Regions from separate parts of the Pantoea sp. B65 genome, predicted to be linked through region 1. Evidence: predicted binding sites of a transcription regulator. Region 1 holds the regulator's gene; the other holds the start of a gene.
The links. The regulator sigma-54, encoded in region 1, starts transcription at its own class of promoters, with help from an activator protein. The targets are predictions, from matches to a motif close to GTTGGCACANNTTTCGCTNT.
Positions count from the first base shown of each region.

Region 2: glnA (glutamate--ammonia ligase) is a predicted target of sigma-54. The motif match lies at 6,410-6,429, and genes of this name have one in related genera.

Region 1 is NZ_JAHXPU010000011.1:286,091-294,203, reverse strand. Features, by position in the region: gene mtgA (monofunctional biosynthetic peptidoglycan transglycosylase) at 1-99, shown strand, start outside; gene npr (PTS phosphocarrier protein NPr) at 380-652, opposite strand; gene rapZ (RNase adapter RapZ) at 649-1,503, opposite strand; gene ptsN (PTS IIA-like nitrogen regulatory protein PtsN) at 1,654-2,145, opposite strand; gene hpf (ribosome hibernation promoting factor) at 2,354-2,641, opposite strand; gene rpoN (RNA polymerase factor sigma-54) at 2,665-4,098, opposite strand; gene lptB (LPS export ABC transporter ATP-binding protein) at 4,147-4,872, opposite strand; gene lptA (lipopolysaccharide ABC transporter substrate-binding protein LptA) at 4,879-5,433, opposite strand; gene lptC (LPS export ABC transporter periplasmic protein LptC) at 5,399-5,977, opposite strand; gene kdsC (3-deoxy-manno-octulosonate-8-phosphatase KdsC) at 5,974-6,540, opposite strand; gene kdsD (arabinose-5-phosphate isomerase KdsD) at 6,558-7,544, opposite strand; gene JWF83_RS02270 (calcium/sodium antiporter) at 7,563-8,113, opposite strand, start outside.
Region 2 is NZ_JAHXPU010000044.1:123,550-131,662, reverse strand. Features, by position in the region: gene yihI (Der GTPase-activating protein YihI) at 18-545, shown strand; gene hemN (oxygen-independent coproporphyrinogen III oxidase) at 794-2,167, shown strand; gene glnG (nitrogen regulation protein NR(I)) at 2,207-3,616, opposite strand; gene glnL (nitrogen regulation protein NR(II)) at 3,624-4,673, opposite strand; gene glnA (glutamate--ammonia ligase) at 4,853-6,262, opposite strand; gene typA (ribosome-dependent GTPase TypA) at 6,698-8,113, shown strand, end outside.

The DNA.
Region 1 (8,113 bases):
GCGCCGTCAGGCTATGTGCGGCAGCGGCAGCAATGGATTATGCGCCAGATGCACCAGCTGGGCGGCGAAGAATTTTTACGCGAGCATAAACTGAATTGATATGGTCGGCGGCCCCGTAGGGGAGGCATTTATGCCTCCCGTCTCAATGATTTGCACCGGCCATCATGAAGGCATTTATGCCTCCCGTCTCAATGATTTGCACCGGCCATCATGAAGGCATTTATGCCTCCCGTCTCAATGATTTGCACCGGCCATCATGAAGGCATTTATGCCTCCCGTCTTAATGATTTGCACCGGCCATGATGGAGGCATTTATGCCTCCCGTCTCAATGATTTGCACCGGCCATCATGGAGGCATTTATGCCGCGCGGACGCAGGTTTAATCCTCGTCAAAACCAGCATTAAACAACTCGATAACCGCCATCAGGGCCTTCTCTTCATCGGGTCCGCTGGCTTCAATTTCAATATGCCCGCCTTTTGCTGAATCCAGCATCAGCAACGCTATCACGCTGCTGGCTTCCGCTTCGGTACCGGCTTCGTTACGCAGCAAAACCTCGGCGTCGAAACTTTGTACCAATTCAAACAACTTCATCGCCGGGCGCGCGTGCATGCCCAGCCGGTTTTGAATTTCCACAGTTTGCTTTACGGTCATGATTTACGTTTTTCCAGCGTGCGATGGCGAGACTGAACATTTTTACCACGTGAACGGAAATAATCTGCCAGCTGCTCCGCAATGTAGACTGAACGGTGTTTGCCACCGGTACAGCCAATTGCCACCGTCAGGTAGCTGCGGTTATTGGTTTCCAGCATCGGCAGCCAGAGCTCAAGGTAACTGCGGGTTTGATAGATAAAGTTATGCACTTCGGTATGGCGATCGAGAAACGCCGCTACCGGGCGATCTAGACCGGTCATTGGACGCAGTTTCGGATCCCAGTGCGGGTTCGGCAAAAAGCGTACGTCGAACACATAGTCGGCATCAATCGGAATACCGTGTTTAAAGCCGAAGGATTCGAACACCATGGTCAGCTCACGTTCGCGTTTACCCAGCAGTCGCGTGCGCAGCATCTCAGCCAGTTCGTGCACTGACATCTCTGAGGTGTCGATAATCAGATCGGCACGCGAGCGTAACGGCTCCAGCAGATCGCTCTCTTCATCAATGGCGCTCTCCAGCGACAAATTTTTACTGGAGAGCGGGTGAAGACGTCGCGTATCGCTGTAACGCCGGATCAGGGTGTTACGATCGGCATCAAGAAACAGTAGCTGCGGCGAAAAGCTGTCAGGGAGACTGTTCAGCGCCTTCTCAAAAACCTCAGGCGATTCCGGCATGTTACGTACATCGATGCTGACCGCCGCAGATATGTTGCGATCGGCCAGTGAGTTCGCTAATTCAGGCAGTAACACTACCGGCAGGTTATCGACACAGTAAAAACCCATGTCCTCCAGTGCGCGCAGTGCAACCGATTTGCCTGAACCAGAACGACCGCTGACGATCATCAGCACCATTAAATATTCTCCCGATTAGAACGACCGAACAGCCGTGCAAAAATCTTATACCTTTCATCTTTCAAGTCGCAGGTGTCTTGCACTCCAGTGACCTATTGCTCTCAGTCGCTGGGAGATTCACTCGCTTACCGCCTTCCTGCAACCCGAAATCTATTGGCCAGAGTGGTTCTCTTCCTGACTCTCAGTAATGATCTGGTACAGCTCTTCATCGCTTTGCGCACTGCGCAAGCGGCGACAAACGGTTTTATCCGCCAGACGTTTCGCCACCAGTGATAGCGTATGCAAATGCGTTTTACACTGATCGGCCGGCACAAGCAGGGCGAACAGCAGATCCACAGGCTGATTATCAATGGCATCAAAAGCAATAGGCTGATCAAGGCGGATAAACACGCCCACCGCGCGCAGGGTATCCTCTTCCAGTTTACCGTGCGGTATAGCGATACCGTTACCGATGCCGGTACTCCCCATACGTTCGCGAGTCAGAATCGCTTCAAAGATGGTCTGGTGCGGAAGGTTCAGCTGTTTGGCTGCCAACTCGCTGATAATTTCCAGCGCCCGCTTTTTGCTCTGGCAGTGTACGCCGCTGCGGGTGCAGTCAACGCTCAGAACAGAGCTTAATTCCAGTGTTATATCATTGTTCATCATAGTTTCACTTACGTGTTCACTTATGCTGGCTCATCATCTTACTTTACTCGTCATCCGTCGGGAAAAGCAGCTATTTATTGCCGGCAATCTGTGCTGTTGGCCTGGCGCCGGGAGTAAGGCAGCGGGACGTTTCCCCTGCCATATCAAATGGGGCGAATCAATTCGCCCCGGGCCTTTGTCCAGTTACCGATCGAGCAAAGGTGAATTAGTGTTGTTTTAACTTGTCTTTATGTTTGGTCAGCTGCCGGGAGAGTTTATCAATTAACCCGTCAATTGCCGCGTACATATCCACCGCTTCCGAGGTTGCGTGCAACTCTCCTCCATTCACATGCAGCGTTGCATCAGCCACCTGGGTGACCTTTTCAACTTTCAGAACAATATAGACCTGATTTATTCGATCAAAATATTGTTCCAGTTTGGCAAATTTGCTATTCACGAAATCGCGTAACGGTTCAGTGATCTCAACATGTTGCCCTGTGATATTTAGCTGCATAGTGTCTTCCTTCTCAGTTCAGATCAAACCAATTGCTTGCGCTGGTTTGAAGGCGGGATGGATAAAGACTCTCGGTACTTTGCCACAGTGCGTCGCGCCACCATGATGCCCTGTTCAGATAGCATGGTAGTTAACTTGCTGTCGCTTAGCGGTTTAGCGGGATTCTCCGCCGAGATAAGTTTCTTCACCAGGGCGCGGATCGCGGTGGAAGAGGCTTCGCCTCCGCCCTCGGTATTCACATGGCTGGAGAAGAAATACTTCAGTTCAAAAATGCCACGCGGACTGTGAAGGTACTTCTGGGTGGTCACGCGCGAGATTGTTGATTCATGCATATCGACGGCGGAGGCAATATCTGCCAGCACCATCGGACGCATAAATTCTTCGCCCTGTTCGAAAAAGGCCTGTTGTTGTTCCACAATGCAGCGCGTCACCTTCAGTAAGGTGTCATTGCGGCTTTCCAGGCTCTTAATCAGCCATTTGGCTTCTTGCAGGTTGCTGCGGATAAATTGGGTATCGCTGTCGTTGCGGGTGCCGCCACCGAGTGAGGCGTAATGCTGGTTGATTTTCAGGCGTGGCACGCTGTCCGCATTCAGTTCGACTACCCAGCGAACGCCGATTTTACGCACCAGCACGTCCGGGATAACATATTCCGGCTCGCTGGTATTGATCGACTGGCCTGGACGCGGATCGAGTGACTGGATCAGCATCATCGCGCCTTTCAGTACCTCTTCCTTCAGCCGGGTGACGCGCATCAGGCTGCGGAAATCATGATTGGCCAGCAGATCGAGATGCTCACTAACGATTAAACGCGCTTCTTTCAGCAACGGCGCATCAGCAGGGTATTGGGACAGCTGAACCAGCAGACAATCGCGCAGATCGCGGGCGCCAACGCCGATCGGATCAAAGCGCTGGATACGTTTCAGCACCGCTTCCACTTCATCCATCGCCAGATCTTCATCACCAATGCTGTCGCGGATCTCTTCGAGGCTGGCGGTAAGGTAGCCGGTGTCGTCAATCGCATCGACGATTGAGGTGGCGATAGCCCGATCGGTATCGGTAAAGGGGGTCAGTTCAACCTGCCACATCAGATAGTCCTGCAGTGTCTGAGTGGTCTCGCCCTGATAAACCGGCAGTTCTTCGTCATGATAATCGGTACCGGTACCTGAGGGGGTACCTGCGGTATAAATCTCATCCCAGGTTGCATCAAGCGGTAGCTCTTCCGGCATATCCTTCTGTTCAAGCGCTTCGCGGGTATCAAGAGCTTCACTCTCCTGATATTCGCGCGCGTCAATCTCTTCATGGATGTCGGTTTGCTCAAGCAATGGGTTGCTTTCCAGCGCCAGCTGTATTTCCTGCTGGAGTTCAAGCGTAGAAAGTTGCAGCAAACGAATGGCCTGCTGCAATTGCGGCGTCATCGCTAGCTGTTGGCTAAGCCTGAGTTGCAAACCTTGCTTCATATTCAGGATACAAATTCCTAAGAAAACATGCGTGAAACAAACACCATATCAGAGTCTGAACTCTTCACCCAAATAGACGCGCTTAACTTGTTCATCAGCCAGTACTTCTTCAGGGGTCCCATGGGCAATCAGATGCCCCTGACTGACAATATACGCCCGCTCACACACCGCCAGCGTTTCGCGGACGTTGTGGTCGGTAATCAAAACACCCAGCCCGCTGTCACGCAGATGCTCGATAATTTTTTTTATATCAATTACCGAGATCGGGTCGACGCCGGCGAAGGGCTCATCCAGCAGGATAAATTTCGGATTGGCGGCCAGCGCACGTGCGATTTCCACACGGCGACGTTCACCACCGGAGAGCGACTGACCCATGTTGTCGCGCAGATGTTCGATATGAAACTCTTCCATCAGCTCTTTCGCACGGTCTTCGCGTTGCTCGCTGGTTAAGTCTTCACGAATCTGTAGTACTGCCATCAGGTTATCGTAGACGCTGAGACGCCGGAAAATGGAGGCTTCCTGCGGCAAATAGCCGATGCCACGGCGCGCACGGGCGTGCAGCGGCAGAATGCTGATATCTTCATCGTCGATGACAATGCGGCCTGCATCGCGCGGCACAATGCCCACCACCATGTAAAAGGTGGTGGTTTTACCGGCGCCGTTTGGCCCCAGCAAACCCACGATTTCGCCAGACTTAACTTGCAGACTGACATCTTCCACCACACGACGGCCTTTATAGGCCTTCGCCAGGTTTTCAGCGATTAATGTTGCCATAACGAATTAGTTACTCTTTTTTTGACCGTTAGACGGCGTGCCTTTGTCCTGCAGCTGCGAAGGTACCAGTACGGTAGTCACGCGTTTGCCACTGTTGCCATAGGCCTGCATCTTCTGCTCTTTCACCAAATAAGTGATGCGATCGCCCTTCACATTGCTATCAAGTTGTTCAAGGTAAGCATTACCGGTGAGCTCAACCAGATCTTTCGCCAGTTCATAGTGCATTTTCTGCGCATGGCCCTGTACCGGTTTACCGTTGTCTTGCATCTGGTAAAAAGTCGCCGGTTCGCCCCAGGCGTCAACGATAGTCTTGCTGCTATCGCCGCCCGGGCGTGTGACCACCACTTTATCCGCAGTAATTTTAATGGTGCCCTGGGTGACGATAACTTTGCCGGTAAAGGTTGCCACGTTGCCCTGCATATCAAGAGCCTGATTTTCCGAATCAATATTGACCGGCTTATCTGAATCGCCAGTCAGAGCAAAGGCGGGAAGGCTGGCGGCGAACAGTGCGCCGATAAGCAGTAACTTAAGACTGTGGTTGTGATGCATTTTGAATTTCATAAGAGGTTTTGACCTTTTCAAGCAACTCGGCAGTTTTCGTCCGCAAATTTCCACGCATCTTCATACCGGTAGAGTTAAAGCTGCGGCCATAAAGGGTGACCTGGTCTTCCGATGTGACATCCTGAGTGACCAGGTTTACCTGAGCATTATCGGTTTTAATTCGCTCAAGTTGAGAGTCCTGGGTAAGACTATTCACTTCGACATGACCATACAGATAGAGTTTACGGTCCTTCGTCAGTTTGGCTTTATCTGAGCGCACTGACCATGTTGGCACTTTGTTTTCGTCGTAGGTGGTCATAATGGGATTATCAAACCAGCTGACTTCATCCGCGGCAAAGTAGGTCACCTTATCCGATACCAGCTTATAATTCAGGCCGCCCAGCGGGTTGTAGACCACGGTACTGGAATTGGCACTGGTATAGGTCGGTTCCTGATTGTTACTGGCAACCTGCTCCTGATCGTCATTGCCCGTCAGATTCCAGCCGACCAGCACAATGGCAATCAGAGCCAGTAACAGCGTGATCCAACGCCTGGTTTTACTCATACAGATTGCCCTTTGGCGTCATCAAACTTATCCTGGGCGATCAAAATCAGATCGCAAATTTCGCGCACCGCTCCACGACCGCCAGCGATGCGGGTAACATAATCAGCGCGCGGCAACAGTATCGGATGTGCATCCGCGACGGCCACGCTTAATCCCACCCTCGCCATCACTGGCCAGTCGATCAAATCATCACCGATATAGGCAACCTGCTCCGGGTTTAGCGACAGTTTATCCAGAAGTTCGCTGAAGGCCAAAAGCTTATCCGACTGTCCCTGGTAAAGATGCGTAATGCCTAAAGTCTTACAGCGATCTTCCATCAGTTTGGCTTTGCGGCCGGTTATAATAGCGACTTCTACCGACGAGGTCAGCAAACAGCGAATACCATAGCCATCGCGTACGTTAAAAGCTTTCAGCTCTTCACCATTATTGCCCATATAGATCACGCCATCGGACATTACGCCATCCACATCACATATCAACAGGCGGATCTGTTTGGCTCGCGCCATCACCTCATGGCTGACTGCACCGTAGCAGGTATCGACGACTGCCTCTGTCTGGCTCATTGTTACTGGTTTCCTTTTCAGACTACGCCGGCGCGCAGCATGTCATGCATATGTACCACACCCAGCAATTGGTCGCCATCGGCAACCATCACTGCGGTAATGTGTTTGGTTTGCATCAAATTTAACGCATCGACCGCCAGCATATTAGGTCGCACGCGAATGCCGCCATGGGTCATGACGCTGGCAATCGAGGCATGCTGGAAGTCGATACCCATATCAAACACCCGACGCAAGTCGCCATCGGTGAAGATCCCTTCGATCTTCATCAGGTCGTTGACTATCACCGTCATACCGAGATTCTTGCGGGTGATCTCCAGCAACGCATCGCGCAGCGATGCCTCTTTACTGACATGAGGGATTTCATCGCCACCGTGCATAATATCCGCGACGCGCAGCAATAGTTTACGGCCCAGCGCGCCGCCAGGGTGGGAGAGCGCGAAATCCTCCGCCGTAAAGCCACGCGCTTTCAGCAGCGCGACCGCCAGGGCATCGCCCATGACTAACGCCGCAGTGGTGCTGGAGGTCGGCGCCAGTCCCAGCGGACAGGCTTCCTGCGGCACTTTGACGCATAAATGGATATCCGCCGCACGCCCCATGGCACTCTCCGGGCGGCTGGTAAGGCAAATTAGCGGCACATGCTGACGTTTCAGCACCGGGATCAGCGCGAGGATTTCAGCCGACTCACCGGAATTGGACAGGGCAATAACGATATCATTCGGGGTTACCATGCCGAGATCGCCGTGGCTGGCTTCGGCCGGATGGACGAAAAATGCCGGAGTACCGGTGCTGGCAAAGGTGGCTGCCATTTTTCTACCAATATGGCCTGATTTCCCCATGCCCATGACGATTACTTTGCCATGGCAATAGAACATCATTTCACAGGCACGGCTAAAATCGGCGTTGATATACTGGTCGAGCTCTTCAAGACCCTGACGTTCTATCTGCAGAACCTCTTTTCCTGCCTGCTGGAAGTCGAATCCGGGTTCAAGGTTGATATGCGACATTATGTTCAGTCCTTTCAATCAGATTGAGCTGTTCGGTAGCAGATAAAGTGTCGCTACCCAGCCAATGAAACCACACAGTAACAGCATGCCGGCAGCCCGCCCGATACGGCGACTACGCTGCAGACAAATAAGTGTAAACAGTGCGCTGACGCCAAGCATCACCCAGTAGTCACGCGCAAAGGCGTTGACATCAATGGTGCCCGGATGCGCCAGCGCCGGGATCCCCAGCACGATGGCTAAATTATAAATGTTCGAGCCAATCAGATTGCCGATGGCGATATCATCTTCGCCTTTTAGCGCGCCAGCGATCACCGTTGCCAGTTCCGGCAGGCTGGTGCCGACCGAAATAATGGTTAAACCAATCACCAACTCGCTGACGCCGAGATAGTCAGCAATCACCGTGGCATTGTCGATAACCATACGCGTCGACATCGGCAAAATAATCAGCGCGACTGCCAGCCAGAGAAAAGCCACGGTGTTGCCGGCATCATCGCGCGGCAGTTCCGCCAGTTGCTCGCGGGTAAGGGTATCGTTATTGTCACGTTCGGCGCGACGCGCAATTTTAATAA
Region 2 (8,113 bases), on a different contig from region 1:
TCCAGAGAGCCGACATCATGAAGCAACCTGCACGAGCGCCGCAGGGTAAAACCAAAGCGCCTAAAGATAAACGTACATCCCGCGAAGATATTAACCAGCAAGCGCGCGATCGTAAACAAGACAAAAAACACCGCGGCAATGCCTCTGGCAGCCGTGCCAACCCGATTGCCCGCAACCCGACGAAAGGCGACGACAGCAAAGCAAAAGATCCGCGTATCGGCAGCAAAAAGCCGGTGCCGCTGATTGCTGAGGGGGTGCAGACTAAACCGGTGAAAGTGAAGAAAGAAAAAGAAGCGGTTGAGAAACAGCCAAAGCTGAGCCCGCAAGAAGAGCTGACGATGCTGGAGAACAGCGAACGTCTGGATGGTCTGCTGGATCGGCTGGAAAATGGCGAAACGTTACCTGCAGAAGAGCAGGCGTGGCTGGATCAGACACTGGATCGTATTGATGTGCTGATGGAGCAGTTGGGCATCGAATTAGGTGACGACGAAGACGGCGACGAAGCGGAAGAAGATATGTACCGCCTGCTGAAGGGCGGTAACTGATCGGCATTTTTCTGTCGCGAATACCGGTATTCTGCCCGCAGGGTACCGGTTGCGAGGATTAAGCAGATGCTTTGGCCTGGATCAATTTTAGCATTGTTTCTGATATGTTATCTGATTGGGTTATTCGTTAAACTACGGCGCCTGTCGCGGCTGAAATCCCGTTTGCGACGCGACACCGTCAATCGGCAGCTGAAACAGCTTCCTCAGGCACGACGGTCTGTACGACGACGTAAATGGAAGGAGTAACCATGTCCACGCCAACGATTGAATGGGATCTGGCCCTGATTCAGAAATATAACTATTCCGGGCCGCGCTACACCTCCTATCCTACCGCACTCGAATTCAATCAAAGTTATAACGAAGCCTCCTTCCGCCAGGCGGCGTTGCGCTACCCTGAACGGCCACTGTCGCTTTACCTGCATATCCCGTTCTGTCACCGCCTGTGCTACTTCTGTGGCTGCAATAAGATCGTCACGCGTCAGCAGCATAAAGCCGATCAATACCTGGATGTCCTCGAGCAGGAGATCCGCTCACGTGCGCCGCTGTTTACGCAGCGTACGGTGACGCAGATGCACTGGGGCGGCGGTACCCCCACCTTCCTCGATAAGGCGCAAATTACCCGCCTGATTGATCTGCTGCGCAGCTGTTTCAACTTCAGTGCCGACGCGGAACTGTCGATTGAAGTCGATCCGCGCGAAATTGAGCTGGATATTCTCGACCACCTGCGCGCGGCGGGTTTTAACCGGCTGAGCATGGGGGTGCAGGATTTTAATAAGCAGGTGCAGGAAAAAGTGAACCGCGTGCAGGATGAGGCGTTTATTTTTGCTTTGATCAAGCGCGCGCGCCAGCTGGGCTTCACCTCAACCAATATTGATTTGATCTATGGCCTGCCGGCGCAGACCGCGGAGAGTTTTGCCTTCACCCTGCAAAAAGTGGCCGAGCTGAATCCCGATCGCCTGAGCGTCTTTAACTATGCTCATTTACCGGAGCTGTTTGCGGCGCAACGCAAAATCAAAACGGCGGATCTGCCCGACGCCAGCCAGCGTCTGGCGATTCTGCAGCAAACCATCGCGACGCTAACGGCGGAAGGCTATCAGTTTATCGGCATGGATCACTTTGCCCGTCCCGATGATGAACTGGCGGTTGCCCAGCGGGAAGGGAAGCTGCACCGCAACTTTCAGGGGTACACCACGCAGGGCGACAGTGATTTACTCGGGATGGGAGTGTCGGCGATTAGTATGATCGGCGACAGTTATGCCCAGAACCAGAAAGTAATGAAGGATTACAGCGCCAGCGTCAGCCTGCAAGGTAATGCGCTATGGCGCGGTTTAACCTTAACCGATGATGACTGTCTGCGACGTGATGTGATCAAGGCGCTGATTTGCCATTTTGCGCTCGATTTCGCGCAGATTGAACAGCGGTGGCAAATCGACTTTTCACATTACTTTGCGCCAGATCTGGCTCTGCTGCAGCCGTTGATTGAGGATGGGCTGGTGGATCGCCACGAGAAGGGCCTTCAGGTGACCGCTAAGGGACGTTTGCTGATCAGGAATATCTGTATGTGCTTTGATCGCTACCTGCGCCAGAAAGCGCGTACGCAGCAGTTTTCGCGGGTGATCTGAAAATAAAACGGGCGGCATTGATTGCCGCCCGTTGTCGTATTATTCCATTCCCAGCTCTTTCAGCTTACGCGTCAGCGTATTGCGGCCCCAGCCCAGCAGGCGTGCCGCCTCCTGTTTATGACCTTGCGTATGACGCAAGGCGGTAGTCAGCAGCGTTCTTTCCATCTCCGGCTGTGCTTCCGACAGCAGGTTTTGATGACCGGAACGCAATGCACGATCGGCCCACTGCGCTAACAGGGTTGCCCAGCTGTCCGGCAGCGATTGCACCGGATTTTCCGGCGTCGAGGTTTCAAACAGTTCAGACGGCAGATCCTGAATCAACACTTCCTGACCAGCCGCCATCACCGTCAGCCAGCGACAGGTATTCTCCAGCTGACGTACGTTACCGGACCAGTGCAGTCGGGTTAAGGCTGTTTCGGTTTCCGGATGCAGAATTTTCGCTTCAACACCTAACTCACGTGCCGCCACTTGCAGGAAGTAACGTGCCAGACGCGGAATATCTTCACGACGTTCACGCAATGGCGGCAAATGCACGCGGATCACATTCAGGCGATGGAACAAGTCTTCACGGAATTTACCTTCCTGGACGCGCAGCTCAAGGTTCTGGTGGGTTGCGGCAATGATACGCACATCCACTTTGACCGGCGCATAGCCGCCGACGCGATAGAACTGACCATCGGCCAGCACACGCAGTAAGCGGGTTTGCACATCAAGCGGCATATCACCAATTTCGTCGAGAAACAGCGTACCGCCATCAGCCTGTTCAAAACGGCCCTGACGAATCTGATTGGCGCCGGTAAAAGCCCCTTTCTCGTGGCCAAACAGTTCCGACTCAATCAAATCTTTCGGGATGGCGGCCATATTCAGCGCAATAAACGGCGCTTTGGCGCGCGGACTGTGGCGATGCAGCGCATGTGCCACCAGCTCTTTACCAGTCCCTGACTCGCCATTAATCAGCACGCTGATCGAGGAACGCGACAGACGGCCGATAATACGGAACACGTCCTGCATCGCTGGCGCTTCACCGATAATATCGGTGGTCGGGCCATTGACCGGCTGGTTACGCGGCTGCTGCTGTTCCTGATAGTGGCTGATAGCGCGTTCAACCAACGCCACCGCTTCGTCAATATCAAAAGGTTTTGGCAGGTAATCAAAAGCACCCTGCTGATAAGCGCTAACGGCAGCATCCAGGTCGGAATGCGCGGTCATTATGATGACCGGAAGCATTGGGTGACGCTGTTTAATCTGCTTTAGTAACGCCAGGCCATCCATGCCGGGCATACGAATATCTGATAACAAAACGTCTGGGGTTTTGGTGGCGAGCGCTTCCAGCACCTCGTTTGCGCTATCAAAGGTCGCGCAGCTTAAACCGGCTCCAGTGAGCGCACGTTCAAGCACCCAGCGGATGGAGCTATCGTCATCGACGATCCAAACTATCCCTCGTTGCATAGAAACCTCACTGGCGAATAGGCAGGTAAACCGAGAATTCGGTATGACCGGGCCAACTGTTAAATTCTATTTTTCCTGAGTGCTGATCGATCAGACTGCGAGCAATGGAAAGCCCCAAACCGGTGCCCCCCTCACGTCCGCTCACCATCGGATAAAACAGCGTATCCTGCAGTTGTGCCGGAATGCCTGGACCGTCATCTTCAATATCGATGCGCGCGACCAGACGATAACGTACGCCATGCAGCGTCAGCTGAAATGCTGTGCGCGTACGTAAAGTAATGGTTCCGCCTTCTTCACCTAATGCCTGCAGCGCGTTGCGAACTACATTCAGCAACACCTGTTCCAGCTGGTCGGGGTCATGCGGTAATTCAGGTAAACTTGGGTCGTAATCCCGCACCAGCGTCACATTATCCGGCAACTCCATTGTCACCAGGTTAACCACGCGTTCGGATACCTGATGAATGCTTTGCGTAACGTGCATGCCGGGCTGTTGCGGCCCTAACAGGCGATCAACTAAATTGCGCAGACGGTCGGCCTGCTCAATGATCACCTTGGTATATTCGGTTAATGACGGGTCGGGCAGGGCTTTCGCCAGTAACTGCGCCGCACCGCGTAATCCACCCAGCGGGTTCTTTATTTCATGCGCCAGGCCGCGAACCAAATCACGCGCGGCAACCTGCTGAGCATGCTGAATCTGTTCCTGACTGAGACGACGCTGATTATCCATTGGCGCCATTTCCAGCAGGATAAAACCATCAGGTAGCCGTTGTGCCGTCAGTGACATAATGTGCGCGCGGCTGTCCACCACCAGCGTAACTTCGCTGTCGGTAAATCCCTGGCCGGCATCAAGGCTTTCGCGCATGACATCAATATTTAGCGAGAAATAGCCCATCAGATCTGGCAATGGTGTGCCAAACAGCTTGCGGGAGCTTTGCGCCAGTAGCTGCTGTGCGGCCGGGTTGGCGTAATGAACCACCAGCTCGTTATCGACCAGCAAGATACTGTTAATCAGAGAGTTGAGAATCTGCCCAGCATCGGGCAGGGTGCCAGTTGCCATACAGCTTTCCCCTGCACTCAGCCTGTATTACCGGTCATATATCTGGCAAAACAGGCACTATTTTGGTGCATTATAGTCGTCAGTTCAGAAATCATCGTCTTTAACGATGGTTTTGTGGAGAAAAAAGCCCATCCGAAGATGGGCTGAAAGTTTCCACGGCAACAAAAACGTCGAACCAATTAAACGCTGTAGTAAAGCTCAAACTCTACCGGATGCGGAGTCATGCGAACGCGATCCATTTCTGCCTTACGCAGGTCGATGTAAGCATCGATCGCGTCGTCAGTGAACACGCCACCACGAGTCAGGAACTCACGGTCTTCGTTCAGGGCATTCAGCGCTTCTTCCAGAGAGCCTGCTACTTTTGGAATCTCAGCTTCTTCTTCCGGCGGCAGGTCATACAAGTTCTTATCCATAGCATCGCCAGGATGGATCTTGTTGATGATGCCGTCCAGGCCAGCCATCAGCAGTGCTGAGAACGCCAGGTATGGGTTAGCCGCTGGGTCAGGGAAGCGAGCTTCGATGCGACGTGCTTTCGGGCTGGCGACCACTGGGATACGGATAGAAGCAGAACGGTTACGGGCAGAGTAAGCCAGCATAACCGGTGCTTCGTAGCCTGGGACCAGACGCTTGTATGAGTTGGTGGTTGGGTTTGCCAGCGCGTTGATTGCTTTAGCGTGTTTGATCACACCACCGATGTAGAACAGGGCGATGTCAGACAGGCCGCCGTATTTGTCGCCAGCGAACAGGTTGTTGCCGCCTTTAGACAGGGACATATGGCAGTGCATACCTGAACCGTTGTCACCGAAAATAGGTTTCGGCATAAAGGTCGCGGTTTTGCCGTAAGCGTGAGCAACGTTGTGCACGACATATTTGTAGATCTGAATTTCGTCCGCTTTTTTGGTCATGGTATTGAAGCGGGTAGCCACTTCGTTCTGACCAGCAGTTGCCACTTCGTGGTGATGAGCTTCAACAACCAGGCCCATCTGTTCCATGGTCAGACACATGGCAGAACGGATGTCCTGTGATGAATCGACCGGTGGTACCGGGAAGTAGCCGCCTTTGATACCTGGACGGTGGCCTTTGTTGCCGCCTTCGTATTCTTTACCGGTGTTCCATGCCGCTTCGATATCGTCGATAGCAACGTGTGAACCGGAAGTGGTGGCGCCGAAACGCACGTCATCAAACAGGAAGAATTCTGGTTCTGGTCCGAACAGGACAGTGTCCGCGATACCGGAAGAGCGCAGGAAATCTTCTGCACGCTTAGCGATAGAACGTGGGTCACGATCGTAGCCCTGCATGGTGCCTGGCTCAAGGATGTCACAACGGATGATCAGAGTAGGATCTTCAAAGAACGGATCCAGAACTGCAGTGGTAGCATCTGGCATCAGAACCATGTCTGATTCGTTGATGCCTTTCCATCCGCCGATGGAAGAACCATCGAACATTTTGCCTTCTTCGAAGAAGTCAGCGTTAACCTGATGAGCAGGAATGGTAACGTGCTGCTCTTTACCCTTGGTATCGGTAAAACGCAGATCGACGAACTTAACTTCGTGCTCGTTCATCATCGACAGAACGTGTTCAGCGGACATACTTAACTCTCCTGGATTTTGTCATTGTCGTCGTGGTTCGAGAACTTCACGATGCGGAACGCGTAAATTGGCGCGTACACCTGATAATAAAGATCTCAGACAAGCTATCAACCGTTGTGGAAACTGCCGTTTTCGCTTGAATAGACTAAAGCGAAATCTATGCCAACTTTTTTATTTAGCCGAAAAGGCGTTATCATGCGCCCTCTCGTGAGACGAGAGATGCACCATGATGGATGTCGCGCACCATTATGGTGCTTTTGAATGATTAATGGGCACTAGTTTGGTGCAAATTCTTGACGGAGTGCAATCTTTGCACTGTAAATGGCTGTAAAAGCAATCCCGACAGTAATCTTTATATGAAATTTGTGATCCTGTTCAGTCCTTCGATTAATCCGTGTACAATAGCGCGCTATTTCTAATGCCTGAGGCAAAGCTGTGATCGAAAATTTGCGTAACATCGCCATTATTGCCCACGTTGACCATGGTAAAACTACCCTGGTTGATAAGTTGCTGCAGCAGTCCGGGACCTTTGATTCCCGCACCGAAGCAACCGAACGCGTAATGGACTCCAACGATTTGGAGAAAGAGCGTGGGATCACCATCCTCGCCAAAAACACCGCCATTAACTGGAGAGACTACCGCATCAACATCGTGGATACTCCAGGTCACGCCGACTTCGGTGGTGAAGTTGAGCGTGTAATGTCAATGGTTGACTCCGTACTGCTGGTTGTCGACGCAATGGATGGCCCGATGCCGCAAACCCGTTTCGTGACCAAGAAAGCTTTTGCTAATGGTCTGAAACCGATTGTTGTAATCAACAAAGTTGACCGTCCGGGCGCACGTCCAGATTGGGTTGTCGATCAGGTATTCGACCTGTTCGTTAACCTCGACGCGACCGACGAGCAGCTCGATTTCCCAATTATTTATGCATCTGCGCTGAACGGTATCGCCGGTACTGACCATAACGATATGGCAGATGATATGACCCCGCTGTATCAGGCGATCGTCGATCACGTTTCTCCTCCACAGGTAGAAATGGAAGCGCCGTTCCAGATGCAGATTTCTCAGCTGGACTACAACAACTACGTTGGCGTTATCGGCATCGGCCGTATCAAACGCGGCGTGGTTAAGCCAAACCAGCAGGTTACTATCGTTGATAGCGAAGGCAAAACCCGTAACGGTAAAGTCGGTAAAGTTCTGACCCATATGGGTCTGGAGCGTATTGATGCGACACTGGCTGAAGCTGGCGACATCATCGCCATCACTGGTCTGGGCGAACTGAACATCTCTGACACCATCTGCGACCCGCAGAATGTGGAAGCGCTGCCAGCCCTGAGCGTTGATGAACCTACCGTAACCATGTTCTTCAACGTCAACACCTCGCCATTCTGTGGTAAAGAAGGTAAGTATGTGACTTCACGTCAGATCCTTGACCGTCTGAACAAAGAACTGGTGCACAACGTGGCATTGCGCGTTGACGAAACTGAAGATGCTGATGCATTCCGTGTTTCTGGTCGTGGCGAGCTGCACCTGTCAGTACTGATCGAAAACATGCGTCGCGAAGGCTTCGAGCTGGCGGTGTCACGTCCGAAAGTTATCAACCGTTTGATCGACGGCCGTCACCAGGAACCGTTTGAAAACGTGACCCTGGACATCGAAGAACAGCATCAGGGTGCTGTGATGCAGGCGATGGGTGAGCGTAAAGGCGATGTTAAAGACATGGTGCCAGATGGCAAAGGTCGTATTCGTCTCGATTACCTGATCCCGGCTCGTGGTCTGATCGGTTTCCGTACTGAATTTATGACCATGACTTCCGGTACTGGTCTGCTGTACTCCACCTTCAGCCATTAC